DNA from 3 places in the Arthrobacter sp. 10L430 genome. Region 1 is predicted to be linked to each of the others. Evidence: riboswitches for the same ligand, from Rfam matches in the RefSeq annotation. Region 1 holds a riboswitch; each other region holds the start of a gene.

Region 1 (7,448 bases):
GACGACTCCTTCTACTTTCGGCGGGAGGGCAACGATGTTCTTGTCTCGCCGTCGGAACACGTCGCCAGCGGGCCGGAGGATGCCCGGCCGTTCCCCGGCGATGTCGAGCGGCTCATAGCCCGCCTCAACACCTTGACCACGCTGGGGATCAGCGCCGTCCGCACTGCATGGACCGGCCTGCGCACCGAAGCGGCCGATGGCGTCCCCGTCGTGGGCTTCGACGCCGAGGCCACCGGATTCTATTGGCTGGCTGGCCAGGGCGGGTACGGCTTCCAGACTTCGTCTGCGATTGCCGAGCTCGCAGCGGCACAAATACTCACCGGACCCCAAAATGGCGCCGGACAGGCCACCGGTCCGGAATCCCGGACAGCGGAGGCGCTGGCCGCGACGCGTTGGTCCATCCGGCGCTGAAGAATGGGTTCATGACTACCCTCATTACCAACCTCGGCGAGCTGATGACCCAGGACCAGGAACACCGCGTCCTCCAAAATGCCGCCGTGGTGATCGAGGGCGAGCGGATCGCCTGGCTGGGGGCGGCGGCGGACGCACCGGCGGCGGACGAGTCGGTGGACGCGGGCGGCAGGGCCCTTCTGCCTGGCTGGGTGGACTCGCACACGCACCTCATTTTCGCCGGTGACCGGACGGCGGAGTTCGCAGCCCGGATGGCCGGAGAGAGCTACAGCGCAGGCGGCATCGCCGTCACTACCGGAGCAACGCGCAGCACCGGGGACTACGACCTCACCCGGCTCGCGATGGGCCGCGTGGCGGAAGCGGTGTCGCAGGGCACCACATATGTGGAGACCAAGACTGGGTACGGCCTGGACGTTGAGCAGGAGGCGCGCAGCGCGCGGATCGCGTCGACAGTGGCCGATGAAGTCACGTACCTTGGTGCGCACCTGGTGCCTGCGGACATGGACGCCGACGAGTACACCGACCTCGTGTGCGGCCCGATGCTGGATGCGGTCCGCCCGTACGTGACGTGGGCCGACGTGTTTTGCGAACGGGGCGCCTTTACCGAGGAGCAGTCGCGCCGTGTGCTTCAGGCCTGCCGCCACGCCGGACTCGGGCTGCGCGTCCACGGCAACCAGCTGGGTCCGGGCGCGGGTGTCCAGCTCGCAGTGGAGTTCGGTGCGGCCAGCGTGGACCATGTGAACTATCTGTCCGATGAGGACGTGGAGGCGCTGGCCGCCAGCTGGTCCGGCTGGAGTGCGGGGACAGGTGCCGGTTCGGATAATCGCGGCACCGTGGCCACCTGCCTGCCGGCGTGCGACCTTTCCACCCGGCAGCCCCTGGCGCCCGCCCGCCGGCTCCTGGATGCCGGCGTGCCAGTGGCCCTGGCCTCCAACTGCAATCCCGGGACGTCGTACACGAGCTCCATGGCATACTGTGTCACCACTGCAGTGCTGCAGATGCGGCTGACCGTCCACGAAGCGGTCCGCGCGGCGACGTACGGCGGGGCCCTTGCGCTGGGGCGCGGGTCCGGGACCGACGTCGACGGCGAACGCGCGGTGGGCTCAATCGCCGTCGGGCACCGGGCTGACTTGCACCTGCTCAACGCACCGTCGGCCACGCACCTGGCCTACCGCCCGGGCATGCCGCTGACGCACGCGGTCTGGCGCGCCGGAGTGCGCGAGAGGTAACCCTGATCCCTGGGGATAATGACGGGAACTGATCGTTTAGGGTCTGTTACAATCAACAAACGTCACTTTCTGGTGACGGTTTGATCCCCGAGAGGCTAGCTACGCATGACCCGCACCGACCGACTGACGGCAATCCTTGATCTCCTTGCCGAAACCGGGCAGGTGGAGGTGGAGGAAATCGTCACCCAGCTCGGCGTTTCGCCGGCAACGGCCCGGCGGGATCTGGACAGCCTGGCCAACCGGCGTCTGCTGACCCGGACCCGGGGCGGAGCCACGACAGGTGCCCTGGCCTACGACCTGCCCGGCCGGTACAACCGGGACGACCACGCGGCCGCCAAGCAGCAGATTGCCCTCGCCGCGTCCGCGCTTATCGCGCCCGGCATGGTCATTGGCCTCTGCGGCGGAACCACCAGTACCGCCCTCGCGCAGATCCTGGCAACCCGCGAGGACCTCAATTCCCCGTCCAACCAGCCCACGCTGACGGTGGTCACCAACGCCATCAACATCGCCGCCCAGCTGGCGGTGCGGCCCAACATCAAGGTTATGGTGACCGGCGGCATCCTGAACCCGCGGTCCTATGAGCTTGTGGGCCCCTACACGGACATCATCATGCAGAAGGTGGTGCTGGATATCGCGTTCATCGGCGTCAACGGCATTGATCCCGAAGTGGGACCCACCAATACCGGAGAAGGCGAAGCCTCCGTCAACGCTCTGCTCGCCAGCAGGGCCAGCATTTCCTATGTCCTTGCGGACTCGTCCAAGGTGGGCCGTCGGGCTTTCGCCACTATGGACGGGTACGCGTTCACGCGGCTGATTACCGATTCGGGTATCTCGGCCCAGGACAAAGCCGCCTTTGAAGCCATCGGCACGGACGTCATTGTGGCGCCGGAAACGCCCCGCACACGCAAGTCCTAAGGACGCTCCGGCCCAGGGAGAACCGCGCAGGCCCTAGAAGAACACGGGAGGTGCGTCGAGCACTGTCTCGTCCACGCGGCGCTGCACCCATTGCGTGAACGGCTGGTCGAGTTCGTACTTGCCGTCCTCGGTGCGCATCAGCATGCGGATCTCAGCGTTGTCCGGGTTGTTCAGCGACTCGAAGTATTCTACGGACCAGTGGAACCAGCGCATGCAGAACAGGCGCATGGTGAGGCCGTGCGTGACAAGGAGGGTATTGGCGGAGTAGTCCGGCTTGGCCCAGTGGCGGTAAAGAGTCTCCATGAATGACGAAATGCGGTCGTAGACGTCCGACCCGGACTCGCCCTCCCGGAAGCGGTAGAAGAAATGCCCGTAGGCGTTGCGCAGTTCTTTCTGGTCCTCGATTTCGCCGGCTATTTGGAAATTCGCCCAGTCCTGCTCACGGAGCCGCGGCTCCTCGACGACCCGTTCCGTGAGGGAGCCAAGGTTGAGCGCTTCGAGTGTCTGGTAGGCGCGCAGGTAGGGCGAGACGTAGACGGACACCTCTTGGCCGTCCAGCTCGCGCCGGATGCGCTCACCGGCAGCCTTGGCCTGCTCAATACCCAGGGGAGTCAGCGGAATCCGGTAGTCGGGCACCCTGTTGTAAATGGAGGTGTCGGCATTGGCGGCGGACTGGCCGTGCCGGATCATGATGATTTTCCCGGGCGCACTCATACTTCCCCAGCATAGGGGCCGCCGCGGAGGAGACAGGTTCCTGAAGTACTACAGTGTCCGGAAGCCAAACAGGAAAGTACCAGCAACTGCAGGCAAGATAGGAACATGTTGGTTCCTTCCCGCCGTCGCCTGCGGATCGAAGTCTGGATAGTCCTGGGACTGTCGTTGGGGCAGTCCGCCGTGTACTCCGTGGTGCAACTCCTGGACAAGATGACCCGGGCGCCGCTGGCGCAGGGCACATCCACGCTGAACCGCTCGCAAAGTACACGGGAATATTTCGATCTGACGTACCAACTCCTGGACATCATCTTCGCGCTGGTGCCCCTCTTGCTGGTGATCTACTTCCTGACGGAGCACCGCCAGACGAAGGCAGGAACGGGCTACGTGGGTGGCTCTGCATTCCAGAAGCTGGGTTTCAATTTCGCCCGCCCCGGAAGGGACCTGCTGCAGGGCGTGGGGCTGGCCGCTTTGATCGGCATACCATCACTGGGCCTCTATGCGGCGGGGCGGGCGCTGGGCATCACGACGGCGATCATCCCCAGTGCCCTGAACGCGTACTGGTGGACGGTTCCCGTGCTGATTCTCTCCGCGGCGCGGCACGCGGTCGTCGAGGAAGTCATCGTGGTGGGCTACCTCCTGGACCGGTTCGGGAAGTTCGGCTGGTCCATGCCGCTGTCAATCTTTGCCAGTTCCATGCTCCGCGGCAGCTACCACCTGTATCAAGGGTTCGGGCCCTTCATTGGCAACGCCATCATGGGCGTGGTGTTCGCCTGGGTCTACACCAAAACCCGACGGGTGATGCCCCTGGTCATAGCCCATGCACTGCTGGACATTGTGGCGTTCGTCGGCTTCAGCCTGTTCGGAAAGGCCGTCGGGCTGGGCTAGGCATTGGGTAATCAGGCGTTAAAGTAATTCGGCCGCCATCGGTGGGTGACGTCGTTGGCACCCGCTGATGGCGGCCGAAGCTTGTTGGCAGCGCTGCGTCAGATTGTGACGGCGCCCGCTGCAGTTTCAAACGTGACGGACAGGATGCCCGGGGTTCCGTGCGGAGCCACCCAGTTCACGGCGACGTCCTCGAGGGGCCGCTCTACAGGTTCGCCGAGCCATTCGGTAACGCGCTCGGCGGAGCCTGCGATGGTGAGACTGGACATCTTGACGTTGCTGTCATAGGCGTTGGACGGGTGAAGCCCCGGATCGCCTTCCCACTTGAGCATGTACGGAACCTGCGGGTCTGCAATGAGGCCCAGGATTCCGATCTGCTTCCACACGAGTTCACGGCCGTCCGGGAACTTGCGGTTGCCGTTGACGGCGGAACGTCCCAGACGGTCCTCAAACGGGGCGAGGTCGTCCACTTCGACGCACCATCCCATCCAGCCGCCACCGGCAGCGGACCGTGCGCGCACGGCCTGCCCGAACGGAGCTTTATCCGACGCCGGGTGGTCCAAGACCTCCACGACCTCAAGGTACTTGTGCCCGGCGAGCGGGATAATCATGTTTCGGGTTCCGAAACGGGGGTGCACTCCACCCTTCACGGCTTCGACGCCGAGGGCGGACGAAATACGTTCGGTGGTGGCAGCCAGGCCATCGTGTTCACAGGCGTAAGAGACGTGATCCATGCGCATGCCCTCATCTTGGCATCTTGTGACGCGGCTCTCAGCTAAGGGCAGCCTAACCCTCATGGGACGTCCGGGCTGTGCGGAAGTTTCGTCGCAAGCTTTGAACGGCTTTGGCTCCCGATGGTGTTGCCGGGAGTCACACAGCCGTCACAATCTTCGCGTGGGCGGCGCCCTCTTTCGTAAACTTGCCCTAGGTCATGAGTGCCAGCAACAGCCCCGGCTTGCTGGCCGGCAACCCTCCTTCCGCGGTGGGGTGCCCCGGGTGAAGACCTGGCCCGCCGGTCAGCTGGCGGCGGGCAAGCGCGTAGAAGAGGTTTACCTATGACGATTTCCGTCACCCGCACAGAAGTTCCGAATGTCGAAGTTACGGATGGCGCTGCGGTTCCCGTTGGCACCGCGGTTACGGACGGCACGGCAGTTAAGGATGGGACAGTCCAGTACGTCAGCATCGGCAACCTTGAGCTTGAGGCCGGCGGATTCCTGCCCGACGTTACCCTCGCCTATGAAACCTGGGGGACGCTCAACGAGGACTGCTCGAACGCCATTCTCGTGGAGCACGCCCTGACGGGCAGCACGCACGTTACCCGCGGCACGGATGACGAAGAAGGCTGGTGGGAGCAGCTGGCCGGTCCCGGCGCCCCGGCGGATACGGACAGGTTTTTCGTCGTCTCCATCAACATCGTCGGCGGCTGCTACGGATCCACGGGGCCGTCGTCGGCTGCTCCGGACGGCAGGCCGTGGGGTTCACGCTTCCCGCTGGTCACGCTCCGCGACACCACCGCGGCCGAAGCGCGGCTTGCGGACCAGCTGGGCATCAGCAGCTGGTACGCCGTCCTTGGCGGCTCCATGGGCGGAGCCCGGGCGCTGGAGTGGGCCGTCACCTACCCGGAGCGGGTGCGGCGCTGCGGCGTTATTTCCATCGGCGCCAGCAGCACGGCCGAACAGATCGCCTTCGCGCAGGCACAGACGCTGGCGATTCGGCAGGATCCTCACTTCAACGGCGGCGACTACTACGCCGGCCCGGTGCCCGAGGCCGGACTGGCGCTGGCACGGCGGATTGCGCACATCACCTACCGGTCCGCGCAGGAGCTGGATTTCCGGTTTGGCCGGAACGCCCAGGCCAGCGAGGCGCCGTTGCAGGCGGATGCCCTTGCTGCCCGCGGCCGGTACCAGGTGGAAAGCTACCTGGACCACCAGGGGAGCAAGCTCGTGGGGCGCTTCGACGCCAACAGTTACATTGCAATCACCGAAGCGCTGATGAGCCACGACATCTGCCGCGGGCGCGGATCGCTGAAGGAGACTCTGGCGCGGACCACCGCCGACTTCTTTATTGCGGCCGTAAGCACAGACCGGCTTTACTTCCCCTCGCAGTCCCGGGAGCTAGCAGACGCACTGCCGGGGGACGTGGACGTCCATGTGATCGAGGCGCCGATCGGCCATGATGGCTTCCTCACCGAGATTGGGCAGCTGGACGCGCAGCTCCGGGGAGTCTTTTTCGCCTGAATCTTGCTTGAATCTTCGCCTGAGCCGACGCTGAGCGGACGCTGCACCCAAGCTGGACACCCTGGCGCCAGCATCTCCCGAATGTGCATTTATGCAGATGCGTTCTGCACTTTTTGTCGTTGAGCTTGCAGCAATGGCAGACCATACTCGTTGGAACCGGTGATTCGTGGTGCACATCACACACGTCCGCCAAAGTCAGGTCCCAGTGGCGTCGAGGGAGACGCCGAAGGAGTTCACAATGAGTACGGAAAACTCCGCCGCAAGGCGCGTAGAGGAACCCGATGTCAAGGCATCAGGCCTAAAGAAAGTCGTTACGGCCTCCATGGCCGGCACAGTAGTCGAGTGGTATGAGTTCTTCCTCTATGCCTCCGCAGCCACCCTGGTGTTCGGCAAGATGTTCTTCCCCAATTCGGGGACGGAGCTGGACGGGATCATCGCCGCATTCGTCACGTACGCGGTCGGCTTCGTTGCCCGGCCTATCGGCGGCATCGTCTTCGGCCACTTCGGGGACAAGTTCGGCCGGAAGCAGCTGCTCCAGCTGAGCATCATTCTCGTGGGCATTTCCACGTTTGCGATGGGCTGCCTGCCCAGCTTTGCGCAGATCGGCTACTGGGCACCGGCCCTGCTGGTGTTCCTGCGCTTCGTCCAGGGCTTCGCCGTCGGCGGCGAATGGGGCGGCGCAGTGCTCCTCGTGGCAGAGCACAGCCCGAACAAGTCGCGCGGGTTCTGGGCCAGCTGGCCGCAGTCCGCCGTTCCGATGGGCAACCTGCTGGCCACCGGCGTCCTCTTCACCCTGTCCTCCACGCTGTCGTCCGCGGACTTCCTCGGCTGGGGCTGGCGCGTTGCGTTCTGGCTCTCCGCGGTGATCGTCATCATCGGCTACTACATCCGCACCAAGGTCCAGGACGCACCCATCTTCCTGGAGGCCCGCAAGGAAGTCACGGTCGAGAAGAAGGGCTACGGCGTAGCCGAAGTGTTCAAGCGCTACCCGCGCGGCGTCTTCACCGCCATGGGCCTGCGGTTCGCGGAGAACATCCTCTACTACCTCGTCGTTACGTTC
Region 2 (7,448 bases), on a different contig from region 1:
GCCCACCAATCAAGGAGGCTCCCATGGCTATGCAAGTCCACCACGTAGCCCAGCTCGACCGGGACGTGGCGCACGAAGTCACCCAATGGCTGAAGTACCTCAAGGGCCAGGTGACAAGCGTTCAGTTCCTCACCACCACCATTCCTGATCCCAAGGACCCGGAGAAGTGGCGGGTGCAGTACGAGGCCTACATCACCTACCAGCAGTAGGCTTCAGGGCTGCAAGCTCACTCAGATCTGCTTGAGCGCCTGCTCCAGGTCCGCGATCAGGTCTTCCGGATCCTCCAGGCCCACCGACAGCCGCACCACGCCGTCGCTGAGCCCGATGGCTGCTCGGCCTTCCGGGCCCATGGCGCGGTGCGTCGTGGTGGCCGGGTGGGTGATGAGGGACTTGGCGTCGCCCAGGTTGTTGGAGATGTCGATGATCTTCAGCGCGTCCAGCAGCGCGAAGGCGGCTTCCTTGCCGGACCGGCCGCCCGACGTCGCGAGTTCCAGTGTGAGCACGGTGCCGCCGGCCTTCATCTGCTTTGCGGCCAGCTCGTACTGCGGGTGGGACTTCAGCAGCGGGTACTTGACCCAGCTGACGGCGGGCTGTTCTTCAAGCCATTCGGCCAGGCGCAGCGCGGTGGCCGAGGAGTGGTTTACGCGCAGCGCCATGGTCTCCAGGCCCTTCGTGAGCACCCAGGCGTTGAACGCGGAGAGTGCGGGCCCGGTGTGGCGCATGAGCTGTTTGACCGGCCCGTCGATAAATTCCTTGGTGCCGAGGATGGCGCCGCCCAGCACGCGGCCCTGGCCGTCGATGTGCTTGGTGCCGGAGTAGACGATCACGTCCGCGCCGAGGTCGCCGCAGCGCTGCAGCAGGGGTGTGGCAAAGACGTTGTCGACCACGACGGTGGCGCCGGCCGCATGGGCCAGTCCGCTGACGGCGGCGATGTCCACGATCTCCTGCATCGGGTTGGACGGCGACTCGAAGAAGACCGCGGCGGTGGGCTCCGAAAGGGCAGCGCGCCACTGCTCCAGGTCCGGTCCGTCCACGAAGACCGTCTCCACGCCCCAGCGCGGCAGGATTTCGTTCAGGATCACAAAGCAGGAGCCGAACAGCGAGCGGGCGGCCACCACACGGTCCCCGGCACCCAGCAGGGCACCCAGGGCGGTGAATACCGCCGACATGCCGGACGCCGTCGCAAAGCACGCCTCGGTGCCCTCGAGCAGGCGGAGGCGTTCCTGGAAGGTGGCCACGGACGGGTTGCCGTAGCGGGAGTAGACGAAGCGTTCGTCCTCGCCGGTGAAGGCCCGCTCGGCCGCGGCAGCGGACTCGTACACGAAGCCCGAGGTCAGGAAAATGGGTTCGGTGGTTTCCTGGAAGTTGGTGCGGTCCAGCCCGCCGCGGACGGCCTGGGTTTCTGGGCTCCAGCCGGCGGCATCTTGATTGAAGGTCACTTAGTTCTTTCCCAGGTTCGTTGGGAGGCCGCGGTTCTTCCAGCCGTTGACGGTGCGCTCGCCGTAACGGTCCGGTTCGCCTTCAAAGCCTTCGAGGACGTTATACGAGGTGAAGCCCGCCTGGGTCGCTGCGACGGCGGCCGCGATGGAGCGCTGGCCGGACCGGCAGAGGAAAACGAGCTCCGTGGAGGTGTCCGCCGGAGCCTGCTGCTTCAGCTGCTCGATGAATGCAGGGTTGGGGATGCCGCCCGGGAAGGTCCACTGGATGAACAGCGGGTCATTCCGCTGATCGTTTGCGGTTGCGGTTTCCGGGATCCCGATGTGGGCCCATTCGCCCTCGGTGCGGACGTCCACCAGGATGGCGCCGTCTTCGAGTTTGGCCCATGCCTCCTGCGGCGTGAGGTCTCCCGCGTAGCTCATGCGTGGCCCTCGAACGCTTCGGCGTTGAGGTCATCGTCCGAGTCCAGCCGGTCCACGGCGGTGGCCACCGCTGCGTCGGCCGTGGCGATGGCGGCGGGCAGGATCACGGCCTGCGCCACGATCACGTCCCTGCCGTTGAAGGCGGCTGCGGGGCTGCCGTGCAGCACATACCCCTCCGCCAGGGCAGCGGAGATGCGTTCACAGAAGTCGCGGTTGTCCGGTCCCGTGATCAGGCGGTAGGACAGCTTTTTCTCAGGTTTATCCTGCTGGGACGGCAGGGTGTCGCCGGCGGGGGCGTCCGACATGACGGATCTCCTTCTCTCACGCTTGCAGCTCGAAGTGGTCGATATGCCGAGTATTCACCTGAGGCACCCCGCCGCGAAAGGGAGGGTTGCCGACCGGCCAGTCAGGGCTTGGCGCCGGTTCTCATTACTCCCCAAAAACGTAACACCGACGACGGCGGCTGGCACCGCCGCCGTCGTCATGTTCCGTAACGCTCGACGCCGGTTGCTTCGGTTACAAAGCCGCTGGCCGGGGGGATAATGACGGGAGATGAACCACCGTAACGCCGGATGAAACCAGGCAACAGTGAATGCGTCGAACGCCAATACAGTCAGTCCCATGCTGCATTTTGGATGGTTTGTGGGCCACGGCTTCGGGGTGCAGGGCTGGGGGACGCCGGGCTACGGCATCGGCTACGACTGGAAGAAGCCCTCGCTGTACCAGCATGCCGTGCGGGAGTTCGAGCGGGCGGGCCTGGACCTGTTCATCATCGAGGACTCCCTCACCGTCCCGGACACCTATGGCGGCAGCGCGGAGGTGAGCCTGGCGCAGGCATCGTTCGCGCCGAAGCACGATCCGCTGGCCCTCGTCCCGTACCTGCTGTCCGCCACCGAGCACCTGGGGATCGTGCCGACCGTCAGTGCCTCGTTCTATCCGCCGTTCACCGCGGCCCGGCTGCTGGCCACGCTCCAGCACTTCTCCAACGGGCAGCTGGGCTGGAACGTGGTGACGTCCGGCAGCGACCTCGCCGCCCAGAACTACGGCCTGGACCAGCAGATCGAGCACGACCTCCGCTACGAGAAGGCCGAGGAGTTCGTGGACGTGGTCCGGAAGCTTTGGCGGAGCTGGGACGGGGACGCCATCGTGGAGGACGCCCAGGGCGGCGTCTTCGCTGACCACACCAAGGTCCGGCCCATCCACCACGCCGGCGAGTTCTTCAAGGTCCGGGGTCCGCTGAACACGGCACCCCTGCCGGAGGAGCCCGTGCTGGTGCAGGCCGGGGCTTCCCCGCGCGGCAAGGCGTTCGCCGGTGGCAATGCCGACGTCGCCATTGCGCTGGCCCGCGGAGCCGACGGCATGAAGGCCTACCGCGACTCCATCCGCTCCGAGGCGGCCGCCGCCGGCCGGAACCCGGACGACGTCAAGGTGCTGTTCGTGCTCAAACCCACTGTGGTGGGCTCCAAAGCAGAGGCGGAGGACTTGCGTGCCGCGCGGAAGGAACTCACGCAGCGGGACATCGACAGCCAGCTCAACTCGATCTCATACCTGTCCGTCATCGACTTCAAACAGTTCGACCTGGACGAGCCCTTGCCGGACCTCACTACCAACAGCAACCAGGGAACGCTGGAGCACTTCTCCAAGGCTGCCCCGCCGGGCTCGACCCTCCGTGAAGTCCTGCAGGCCCGGAGCGGCGGCGCGGGGGACAGCATCGTCGGCACAGCCGAGGAAATCGCGGACCACCTTGAGGAAACGGGCGCCGCGGTGGGCGGGGACGGCTTCCTCTTCTCCGGCTTCGTTGATCCGGCCACTGTCCACGGGGTGCTGGACAAACTCGCGCCGGTGCTCCGGCGCCGGGGACTGCTGCGGACGAGCTACGGCGACGGCGGGTTCCGCCGGAACCTGCTGGATTTTTAGTGCCATGGCCGGCGTCAGAGCGTCCGGGGGCCTTTTGCCGGGAGTCCGGAGGGGCAGCTTCCTGATCGGAACGGCGCACCTCCGCGCCGCCGACGTCGCGCAGGCCGCCGCCGATCCGTCAGTGGAAGTCGTCCTGAGCGCGGAAGCAACGGAGCTCATGGGGCTGTCCCGCGACGTGGTCCAGGCTGCCATCGATTCCGGCCACAGGGTCTATGGGCTCAATACGCTGCTGGGATCGGGCCGGGATACGGCTGTGGAGGAGGAGTCCATCCTTGCCTACCAGGTTCAGGTGGTCCGCTACCACCACAGCGGCGTGGGGGCGCTGCTCGCGCCGGATGAAGTGCGCGCCGTCATGCTGGCGAGGCTCATCGGTTTCACCCGCGGCGGCTCGGGCGTCCGCCCCGAAACAGCCAGATTCTATGCCGAACTGCTCAACCGGGGAGTGGTTCCTGCCGTTCCGCGCGACGGTTCCGTGGGCTCCTCTGACCTGACGCAGCTGGCCGCGGTGGCCGCCGTCGCCATCGGCGAGGGGCAGGCGCTGGCCCCCGACGGCAGCCTGGTGGCCGGTGCCGCGGCGCTCGCCGAGGCCGGCCTTGAGCCGCTGGTCCTGGCCCCCGGCGAGGCACTGGCGCTGGTCAGCGCCAACTCCTACTCAATCGGCGCCGGCGCGCTCGAGCTCGGCCGGCTCCTGCGGTTTGCCGACCTCGCGGATACCGCGCTCGCCCTGTCGCTGGAGGCAACCGCAAGGTACGACGGCGGCGGGAACCTCAGCCCGTTTTCGCCGGCCGTGCAGTCGGCCAAGGCGGTGGACGGCCAAAGAATCTCGGCCGCCAATGTCCGGCGGCTGGTGCGCGGCGGCTGGCTGGAGGACCCACGGCGTGAAGCCTCGGTGCAGGATGCCCTGTCCTTCCGTGCCGCGCCGCAGACGCACGGAGCCTTCCGCGCCCAGGTCACCGCCCTTGCCGATGCGCTCGAGGTGGAGCTCAACGGCCGGGGCGACAACCCGCTGACGGATGTGGTCGCCGGCCGGATGGTTTCCGGCGGGAACTTCCAGCCGATGCAGCTGGCGCTGGCCTTCGAAGCCCTGCGCCTGGGACTGGCGCACGTGGGCATCAGCAGTGAACGGCGGATCGCCAAGCTCTACCCGCCGCAGCGGCTCATCCGGCAGCTGAACCTGGCGGCGGCCCGCAGCGGCACGGCCTTGGCGTCCGAGGAACTGCCTGGCCTGCTCTGGTATTCGGCCGCGGGGATGGCGGCCGAACTGAAGTTCCTCGCGGCGCCTGCAACACTGGGCGCCCCCACGCTGTCCGCCGATGTGGAGGACCACTCGACGCTGGCCCCGCTGGCGCTCCAGCAGCTGGAGCGCTCGGTGGAGGCCGCCGGCAGACTCCTCACGATCGAGGCGCTGACGGCCGCCTATCTGCTGGCGGAAGCGCAGTCGGCGCACACCCGCGGGAGCGAGTCCGCGGATGAGGTGCGGCCGCTCGGCAAGGGGACCGGCGCCGTCGTCGTCCTTTTATCAAAGCTGCTGGCCGAGCAGCTGCCGGCGGCAGCCCTGGTGGAGCGGGGACGGGACGAACTGGGGGAACTGCTGGCGGTGCTCCCGGAGCTGCGACTCCCGCCGCCGGGTGACGTGGACGGGTCGGGAGGAGAAACATGAGCACCATGACAGGCAGGCACGAGCCGCCACGGCATGCGGCGCCAGTCGTGGATCTGGGGGCAGACGCCGGGTCCGTGCTGGCGAAGGTGGGCAACACGCCGCTGGTGCCCCTGCCCGTACTGAGCCGGGGCCTTGGCAGCACGGTTTTCGCCAAGCTGGAATCGGAGAACCCGGGCGGGTCCATCAAGGACCGGACGGCCTTGAGCATGGTCCGCGCGGCCGAGCGCAGCGGCGAGCTGCAGCCCGGCGGCACGATTGTGGAGAGTACGTCAGGGAACACCGGGATCGGGCTGGCCCTGATCGGAGCCCTCACCGGGCATCCTGTGGTGGTGGTGACAGGCGAATCCATCTCCACGGAAAAACTTGAGGCGCTGCGGCGCTATGGTGCACAGGTCCTGTTCACGGACTGGAGCGCCCCGTCGGATTCGCCGGCAAATGCGAGGGCGGTTGCTGCCCGCATCACCGCCGAAACCCCGGGCGCGTGGCGGCCGCTGCAGTTCGACAATCCAGCCAACCCGCGGGCGCACTACGAGGGGACGGCCCCGGAAATCTGGGAGCAGACGGCCGGAAGGATCACGCACTTCGTGGCGGGGGTCGGCACTGGGGGCACCATCACGGGGAACGGCCGGTACCTGAAAGAGAAGTCCGCCGGCCACGTGGAGGTGATCGGCGCCGATCCGTACGGCTCGGTCTACAGCGGCGGTCACCCCGGACAGATCCTGGTGGACGGCGTGGGCAATTCCTGGCCCAAGCCCGACTGGCCGAAGGTCTTTGACCGCGGCCTCCTGGACCGGTTTCTCCGGATCCCGAACGACGAGGTGTACACCACGCTGCACCGGCTGCTCAATGAGGAGGGCCTGTCCCTGGGACCGTCCTCGGGGCTGACCGTGGCGGCAGCACTCCGCGTGGCGCGGGCGGCGCCGCACGGGTCAGTGGTGGTGGCGATAGCTCCGGACACCGGCAGCAACTACCTGAGCAAGGCCTTTAATCCTGTGTGGCTGGCGGACAACCACATCCATCTGGCCGCGGACCTGGCAGACGAGTAGTTCCCCGGCCCGCACCTGCTTGCATCAGGAAGCGGGGCCCCTTTGTCAGGAAGCGGGGCCGCTCGCGGCGGACTCGCGTTCAGACTCTGTCCAGGCGTTCCAGTCCAGCGGGTGCACCGACGGCCGGCCCAGGAGATAACCCTGCGCCGCAACGATGCCGAGCTCGGTGACCGCAGCGAGTTCGGCCAGGGTTTCGACGCCCTGTGCCGCGAAGGCGGCACCGATGTGACGGGCGAGTTCGGCCATGGCGGCGACACGGGTCCGCTGTCCCTCCGAGCGATCGATGTCCGCGATGAACCCGCGGTCCAGCTTGATGATATCGGGGTGGAGTTCCAGGACCTGGTCCATGGAGGTGAATCCGGCGCCGGCGCCGTCCACGGCAATCTGCAGTCCGCGGCGGCGGAGCGGTGCCAGGGCTGCGGTCAGCGACTGGTACTGGTCTCGGGGGACTGCGCCGTTCAGCTCGATGACGATCCGGTCGAGGGCCAGCTGGGAATGCTCCAGCAAACCCTGGATCCGGGGATCCATGCACGTGGCCGGCGTGAGGTTAAGCGCGATGAAGAGGTGCGCGGGGACCGTCTGGGCTGCGGTGAGTGCCCGGAGCAGGGCGGCGATTTCGAGATCGGTACCAAGCCCAACGGATTCTGCCTCGGTGAACCAGTGGTCGGCGCTGGCGCCGTCATCGCTGACGAACCGGGTGAGGGCCTCGACGCCGATCACGTTCCCGGCCGGAAGACTGCGGATCGGCTGGAAGGCCGTCATGAGCATCTTGTCGCCAAGGACGGCTTCGATCCGGTTCCTGCTGCGCCGGGTGAAAGGAACCGGGACAGGCTCGGCTGCCCGGATTGGCACAACTTCGGCCCCTTCATCCTCGCTGTTGGTGATCGCTGTGGTCGCAGTGAGGTGCTGGAGGAGCGCACGTTCGGGGTGATCGGGATGCGCCGCCACCAGCTCGCGGAGCTTGCT
Region 3 (7,448 bases), on a different contig from region 1:
GCCGGACTTCCCGCAGCTGTGGGCGGACATGCTCACACAGCGGACCGGCCGCACCCAGGGGAACGACGCAGGGACCAGCGGTGGCACGCAGCACTGAGTCCTGGGACGAATCCGACGTCCGGATCCGCCCGAACAAGAAGGGCTCCCGTCCGCGCACCAAAGACCGTCCCAGCCATGACGATGCCGTCACCGGACGCATCATCACCGTTGACCGTGGCCGGTACACGGCAGTGGTGGGTGAGGACTCCGGCGACGAGCGGACGATCATCGCCGCCCGTGCCCGCGAGCTCCGCCGCTCCCCCGTGGTTGCCGGCGACTTCGTATCTCTCGTGGGTGACGTGTCAGGTGCTCCGGACACGCTCGCCCGGCTCGTAAAGATCCAGGCCCGGAAAACGCTCCTGCGCCGGAGCGCGGACGACACTGACCCGATTGAACGCGCTGTGGTGGCCAACGCGGACCAGCTGGTCGTCGTGGTGGCCGCCGCCAATCCGGAGCCCCGCACCGGTTTCATCGACCGCGCGCTGGTGGCCGCCTACGACGCCGGCATCGAGCCGCTGCTGCTCGTGACGAAGGCAGACGTCAAGGACCCCACCGAGCTGCTGGACAACTACCGCCATCTCGACTTCCCCGTCATCATCAGCCGCACGGCGGACTCTGCGGCGTCGGGCATCGACGCCCGCTCCGATGATGGCCTGTCCGCACGCCTCGACCTTGACGCCGTCTCCCAGCTGCGCGCCCACCTGGACGGCAAGGTGACTGTCATGCTGGGCCACTCCGGCGTCGGCAAGTCCACCATGGTGAATGCGCTGACCGGCGCGGAGCGGGCAACCGGCGGCGTTAACGCCGTGACGGGACGCGGCCGGCACACGTCGTCGTCGGCCCTCGCGCTCAAGCTCGCGGACGCGCCCACCGGGAGCTGGATCATCGACACCCCGGGGATCCGCTCGTTTGGCCTCGCGCATGTGGACCCGGACCGAATCCTGCATTCCTTCCCTGACCTGGAGCCCGGCACCGAAGCCTGCGAACGCGGCTGCAAGCACGATGCAACCGCCGTCAACTGCGGCGTGGATGCCTGGGTGGAAGCCGGCCATGCAGGCCCTTCCGGGCCTGCGAGGCTAGCGTCCCTGCGCCGCCTGCTGGGCACCGATCCGCGCATGGAGGCCCAGGAAGCCAAGGAACTGGGAAGCGTCAGCTAGTCTCCCCGGCGGCTCCGGCATGCGGACATCCCCGCCCCGCCGGTCCTTTGACGGTAGTTTGGAACCATGACCCAACCCGCTTCGAGCTACAACGATGACCTGCGACTGGCCCATGTACTGGCGGATTCCGTGGATGACCAGACCATGAGCCGGTTCAAGGCGCTGGACCTTAAGATCGAAACCAAGCCCGACCTGACGCCGGTCACGGATGCCGACAAAGCCGCCGAGGAGTCCATCCGGGGCCAGCTCTCCCGCTCCCGCCCCCGCGATGCCGTCCTCGGCGAGGAGTTCGGCAGTTCGGGCCACGGTTCCCGGCGCTGGATCATTGACCCCATCGACGGCACCAAGAACTTCGTCCGCGGGGTGCCGGTGTGGGCCACGCTGATTGCGCTCGTCGATGAAGGCGAGCCCGTGGTGGGTGTCGTCAGCGCCCCGGCACTCGGCAAACGCTGGTGGGCAGCCAAGGGCGCGGGCGCGTACATGGGGCGCTCCCTTGCCGCAGCCACCCGGCTGAAAGTCTCGAATGTCTCAAATCTTTCGGACGCTTCGCTGTCCTACTCGAGCCTCGGCGGCTGGAAAGAACGCGGGAACCTGGACGAGTTCCTCGCCCTCACCGAAGACGTCTGGCGTACCCGCGCCTTCGGGGATTTCTGGTCCTACTGCATGGTGGCGGAAGGGTCCGTGGACATTGCCTGCGAGCCGGAACTGAACCTGTATGACATGGCTGCGCTGGTGCCCATCGTCACCGAAGCCGGCGGCCGCTTCACCTCGCTTGAGGGAACCGACGGCCCGTTCGGTGGCAACGCACTGGCCACAAACTCCATCCTTCATTCGGAGGTCCTCAAGCGGCTCAACCCGCAGCTGGACGACCTGCTGTAGTTCGGTCCAGCAAACTTTCGAAGAATTTTCGACGGCGGGCGTCCCCTCAGGAGGGCGTCCGCCGGCGTATCTTCGGCATTCCGGCCAGATGAAGCGGGGCTGTAACAAACCGCTTAACATTCACGTTGGCCTTTTCCATCGCCCGCCGGGATGTCCTACGCTCTTTACAGGTCACGAGTGCCAGCGCGAAACCCCGGTTTGCTGGCCGGCAACCCTCCATTCGCGGTGGGGTGCCCCGGGTGACGACCAGGCCGGTCCGGAACGGACCCGGCAAGCGCGGATCCCCGTCACAAAGGGGTCCTTTCACAGCGAGGTCCCATGACTACTGCAACGTTCTCCTCCAACACCGGCGCCGGCCTGCTCGACGATCGCATTGCCGCTGCCGGACGGCCGCTGGCCGCAGTTACCGGCGCCGAGATCCAGGCTCCGCTGATCCAGGGCGGCCACGTGCGTTACGCCAACCTCGATTACGGCGCGTCGGCACCTGCGCTGTCCGTGGTGTCGGCTTACCTCAACGAGATCCTGCCGTTCTACGCCAGCGTGCACCGCGGCGCGGGTTACGCATCGCAGATCAGCACGTCGGTCTATGAGAACGCCCGGAACATCGTCCGCGACTTTGTCGGCGGCCGCCCGGATGACTCCGTAATCTTCACGCGCAACACCACGGACTCCCTCAACCTGCTGGCAGGCTGCCTCCCGGTGGAGGACCACCACCACACGGGGGAAGTCCTGTACCTCGACATCGAGCACCACGCCAACCTGTTGCCCTGGCAGGGCGTGCCGCACCGCAGCGTGGTGGCATCCGCCACCCTCGAGGCCACCATCGCCAGCCTCCGGGCTGAACTGGAGCACGGCGACGTCAGCCTCCTCGCCGTGACCGGCGCCTCCAACGTCACCGGCGAAATCCTGCCGATCCGCCGCCTCGCCGCGCTGGCGCACGAGTTCGGCGCCCGGATCGTTGTGGACGCGGCACAGCTCGCTCCGCACCGCCGCATCAACATCGCCGCGGACGACGTCGACTATCTCGCCTTTTCCGGCCACAAGCTCTACGCGCCGTTCGGTTCCGGCGTCCTGGTGGGACGCCCTGACTGGCTCGACGCCGGCACGCCGCACCTTGCGGGCGGGGGCGCTGTCAGTGAAGCCCGGCTCGACGGCGTCAGCTGGACCACCGGCCCCGCCCGGCATGAAGGCGGTTCGCCCAACGTCCTGGGCGCTGCCACCCTGGCCCGCGCAACGCAGGTGGTCGCTGCCCTGGACCAGGAGCGCTGGCACGCCCACGAGGCGGCCATCCGGTCCTTCCTCGTCGAGGGGCTGCGGAGGATCGAAGGCGTCACCGTGCACCAGATCTTCTCGGACACCGACGCGGACAACGACACGATCGGCGTAGTGAACTTCTCCGTGGAAGGCTACGACGCCGGCCTGGTGGCGGCCTACCTTTCCGCCGAACACGGCGTCGGACTCCGCGACGGCCGCTTCTGCGCCCACCCGCTGCTCAAGCGCCTGGGACTTCCGTCCGGCTCCCTGCGCGCCAGCTTTGGCGTAGGTTCGCGGCTCGAGGACGCCCAGCGGCTCCTCGCCGGCATCGAGGAACTGCGCCGCACCGGCCTTGGCTGGGACTATGTGGTGGACTCGGGACGCTGGGTTCCGGCCAACGACACCCGCAGCTACCCGGACTGGGCACCCAACACGCCCGGCACCGCCGGCGCGGCCCCCTGCGCGCTGGACTGATCCCGGCACTCCGCCAGGGCGCTCCATGCGGTAAATTCGAAGGGTAAATTTTCAGCCTGCCCTAAGGAGACGGCGCGTGGCACGCGGTGGCCCCAAACTCGACCAGTGGCGGCGTCAGGAACTCGGGCAGAGTTTCCAGGACGGCGGCGAACACTACCACCGCGTCCGTCCCGGCTACCCTGCCGAGTCCGCGGACTGGATCATTCCTGCCGGCGCCCGGACAGCTGCTGACATAGGCGCCGGTACCGGCAAGTTCACCGCCTTGCTCGTGGAACGCGGCCTGGCGGTCAGCGCCGTGGATCCCTCGCCGGACATGCTTGATCAGCTCCGCGTTGCCTATCCGGCTGTGGCGGCGGGTGAGGGCACCGCTGAGGAAACGGGACTGCCCGGCTCGGCCTTCGACGTCGTGACGGTGGCACAGGCATGGCACTGGTGCGAGCCGCTGCGGGCCAGCAGTGAAATCGCCCGGATACTGAGACCTGACGGAGTGCTCGGCCTGATCTGGAACCAGCTGGATACGTCGGTGCCATGGGTCCATAGACTCTCGCGCATCATGCACGCCGGTGATGTCCACAAGCCGGACTTCCGTCCGCCCATAGGCCCCGAATTCACGGGCCTGGAAAGCCACCTGACCCGGTGGGAGGACCCGGTCACCACGGCCGACATCCTCGAGCTGACCAAGTCGCGCAGCTACTATCTCGCCGCCAACGGGGCCACCCGCGCCAAGGTCACCGGAAACCTCGACTGGTACCTCCACGACCATCTGGGTCACGCCCGCGGCGAACTGTTGAGCCTCCCCTACCTCACCCAGACATGGCGGGCCGTCAGGGCGTGATGCCGCATCCGCAACGGGTAGGCTTGGATCTGTGAAGACCAGCACGCCATCCTCCTCGATCGAGGACTACGTCAAGGTCATCTACTCTTTCACGGAGTGGCAGGACAAACCCATTACGTCGACGCAGCTGGCCCAGCGCCTTGGCGTAGCCAATTCCTCGGTGTCCGAGATGGTGCGCAAACTGAAGGACCAGGGCCTGGTCCTTCACAAGCCCTACAGCGCCATCACCCTGACCCAGGAGGGCATGCGCCTGGCCCTTTCCATGGTCCGGCGGCACAGGCTCATCGAGACGTACCTGGTGCAGGACCTGGGGTACAGCTGGGATGAGGTGCACGACGAAGCCGAGCTGCTCGAGCATGCCGTCTCCGATACATTCATCGAACGGATGGCGGCCAGGCTCGGCAACCCGACCCGGGACCCCCACGGCGACCCCATCCCTTCCGCTGACGGCACGGTACAGATGCCGTTGGCCTACCGGATGAGCGAACTCGACGAGGGCCATACTGGCAGGATCACCCGAATCAGCGACGAAAATCCGGAGCTGCTGCGCTACTTGGCCGCCGAAGAGATCGACCTGGACTCCGACGTCGAGGTCATGGGGCGCAAACCGTTCGGCGGCGCCCTCGTGGTGCGTATCGCTTCGGCGGGCAGAAGCCGCGACTTTGATCTCGCCGACGAGGTCACCTCGGCACTGTGGGTGCAGAGCGAAGCAGGCCACCCGGGCTGCAGGATGGCCGGCTCCGGATGAACGGCCACGCCATCGCCGGGCGCCCCATGACTGCGGCAGCATGAAGGCTGCGTCGGCTGATAAGGGAACCGCAGTGACGGCGGCCGGCAGCCACGGCTGGCGGACCTGGGCCGCCGTCGCCGCGGGAGGGCTGGCGGGCACAGAGCTGCGGTACGGTCTCGGCGTGCTGTTTCCGGAGTCCGCCGGCGCCGTCCCGTGGACCACGCTGGCCATCAACGTCGCCGGAAGCTTCGTCCTTGGCATGCTGACCACCATCTGGATCGCGCGGCCGCGCACTGCCTTCTGGCTCCGTGCCGCCATTGGGCCAGGTCTGCTCGGATCCTTCACCACCTTCTCAGCGGTGGTTGCTTCAGTGGACCAGCTGGCTCGCGGTGGGCTCCACGCAGTATGGGTTCTCTACCTGTCCCTGTCCGTCCTGCTGGGCCTTGGCGCCGCGGCAGTCGGCTGGAAAGCCGGGAAAGCGTTCGGTGCAGGATACTGGGGCAGTCCATGACGGCCGGGGTCCTGGCTACGCCGCTGCTGGTGGGACTGTTCGGCATTGCCGGCGCCCTCATCAGGTTTGCCGCGGACACCTGGCTGGCCGGCAAGCCAACGCCCCGCCGCCACTGGCCCTGGGCCACGTTGCTGGTCAATGTCGCCGGGTCCCTTGTCATCGGACTTTCCATCGGTCTCAGCAGCCGCTTCGGACCGGAATGGCATGCAGCGCTGGCCACCGGACTGGCCGGCGGCCTGACCACCTTCAGCTCCTGGACCACGGCCACTGTCCGGCTGGTCAGCGAGGATCGGTACCCTGCCGCAGCGCTCAATGTCGGGATCAACCTCGTGGCTGGGCTGGCGGCCGCGGCGGCAGGCATCGCCCTCAGCGGCGGGTAGTCCCCCGGAGGCGGGCCGGCCGCCCAAGCGGCGCCGGCACCGCCGTCGTGCTCCGCTTTCAGGCTTGCTGCTGCGGGACAGGGTTGCGGATTCCGACGGCGGAGGCGGCCGCCCCGAGCAACAGCAGCACCGCCGTGGCAATCAGGGCCCGGTGCAGGCCTTCTGTCGTCAGGACCGGGCCGATGATGAACCCGGCAAAGGCGATGCACACGAGACCGGCAATCCTCGAGACGGCGTTGTTGACGGCCGAACCGACGCCGGCCTGGTCCTGCGGAACGGCACCGAGGATCGCCGTCGTGAGGGGCGCAACGGTCATTGCCAGGCCCAGACCGAAAACCAGCTGCCCGGGCAGCACCTGGGTCCAGTAGCTCAGCGGCGTGCCCACCGTCAGGGTGAGCAGGAAGCCCGCTGCGCACAGTGCCGGCCCGCATGCCATGAACCAGCGGGGACCGTGTTTGCCTGCCAAGCGGCCAAAAAATGACGCCGATACCATGAGGATCACGGTAGACGGCAAGAGCGCAAAGCCTGCCGTGGTCGCCTTCATGCCGCCGATCTGCTGGATGTAGATGCCCAACGCAAAGAAGCCGAGGGAGAATCCGCCGTAGATGGCTGCAGTGGCAACGTTGCCCCAGCCGAAGTTCCGGACGGTGAACATCCCCAGCGGCAGGATTGGTGAGTCCGTCCTGGATTCGTGTACAAGAAACAGAATCAGGCACACGATGCCCGCGGCGAGGGGAAGCCAGACCTGCGGGCTGGCCCAGCCCGCCGTCCCCTGCTCGATCAGGGCATAGACCGGCCCGCCCAGTGCCCCGACTGCCAGCAGCGCTCCCGTAACGTCGATGCTGCTCGCCGGATCGGGCGCAGCGTCCGAACTGCGCAGCTTCGCCAGCACCGGCCAGATGGCGGCAGCAGGGAGGACGTTGATGAAAAAGATGACGCGCCACGAGAGGAGATCCACGGACACTCCCCCGATCAGCGGGGCGACAATGGCGGCGGCGCTGGTCCAGGCAGACCACTTGCCGATCGCCGCACCCTGCGCGCTGTCGGAAAAGTGGTTGACGATCAGGGCCAGGGAGCTGGGAACCAGCAGCGCACCGGCGACTCCCTGCAGGCCGCGGCTTATTACCAGGACCTCCGCGGTCCACGCCGCACCGCAGAGAACTGACGTTGCGGCGAACCCGGCCAGACC

Evidence for each region. A riboswitch is a leader RNA that binds a small molecule or an ion and turns the genes downstream of it on or off. The one in region 1 is predicted to bind S-adenosylmethionine.
Region 2: it holds a riboswitch for S-adenosylmethionine, as region 1 does, so the genes downstream of both, AC1DDG_RS12115 (DUF1737 domain-containing protein) here and metX (homoserine O-acetyltransferase MetX) in region 1, are expected to answer to the same signal.
Region 3: it holds a riboswitch for S-adenosylmethionine, as region 1 does, so the genes downstream of both, AC1DDG_RS01245 (aminotransferase class V-fold PLP-dependent enzyme) here and metX (homoserine O-acetyltransferase MetX) in region 1, are expected to answer to the same signal.

What each region holds. Positions count from the first base shown of each region.
Region 1 covers NZ_JBFTJD010000002.1:186,816-194,263, reverse strand. The annotation lists gene AC1DDG_RS03145 (NAD(P)/FAD-dependent oxidoreductase) at 1-411, shown strand, start outside; gene hutI (imidazolonepropionase) at 423-1,640, shown strand; gene AC1DDG_RS03135 (DeoR/GlpR family DNA-binding transcription regulator) at 1,746-2,555, shown strand; gene AC1DDG_RS03130 (histidine phosphatase family protein) at 2,589-3,269, opposite strand; gene AC1DDG_RS03125 (CPBP family intramembrane glutamic endopeptidase) at 3,375-4,154, shown strand; gene AC1DDG_RS03120 (VOC family protein) at 4,253-4,891, opposite strand; SAM riboswitch class IV at 5,079-5,194, shown strand; gene metX (homoserine O-acetyltransferase MetX) at 5,207-6,388, shown strand; gene AC1DDG_RS03110 (MFS transporter) at 6,627-7,448, shown strand, end outside.
Region 2 covers NZ_JBFTJD010000011.1:131,857-139,304, reverse strand. The annotation lists gene AC1DDG_RS12130 (hypothetical protein) at 24-209, shown strand; gene AC1DDG_RS12125 (O-succinylhomoserine sulfhydrylase) at 231-1,439, opposite strand; gene AC1DDG_RS12120 (rhodanese-like domain-containing protein) at 1,440-1,859, opposite strand; gene AC1DDG_RS12115 (DUF1737 domain-containing protein) at 1,856-2,164, opposite strand; SAM riboswitch class IV at 2,178-2,293, opposite strand; gene AC1DDG_RS12110 (NtaA/DmoA family FMN-dependent monooxygenase) at 2,481-3,776, shown strand; gene AC1DDG_RS12105 (aromatic amino acid ammonia-lyase) at 3,781-5,436, shown strand; gene AC1DDG_RS12100 (PLP-dependent cysteine synthase family protein) at 5,433-6,482, shown strand; gene AC1DDG_RS12095 (EAL domain-containing protein) at 6,528-7,448, opposite strand, start outside.
Region 3 covers NZ_JBFTJD010000001.1:277,362-284,809, reverse strand. The annotation lists gene aroA (3-phosphoshikimate 1-carboxyvinyltransferase) at 1-97, shown strand, start outside; gene rsgA (ribosome small subunit-dependent GTPase A) at 81-1,196, shown strand; gene hisN (histidinol-phosphatase) at 1,263-2,075, shown strand; SAM riboswitch class IV at 2,245-2,358, shown strand; gene AC1DDG_RS01245 (aminotransferase class V-fold PLP-dependent enzyme) at 2,394-3,803, shown strand; gene AC1DDG_RS01240 (class I SAM-dependent methyltransferase) at 3,880-4,638, shown strand; gene AC1DDG_RS01235 (metal-dependent transcriptional regulator) at 4,670-5,386, shown strand; gene AC1DDG_RS01230 (fluoride efflux transporter FluC) at 5,427-5,879, shown strand; gene AC1DDG_RS01225 (fluoride efflux transporter FluC) at 5,876-6,259, shown strand; gene AC1DDG_RS01220 (MFS transporter) at 6,318-7,448, opposite strand, start outside.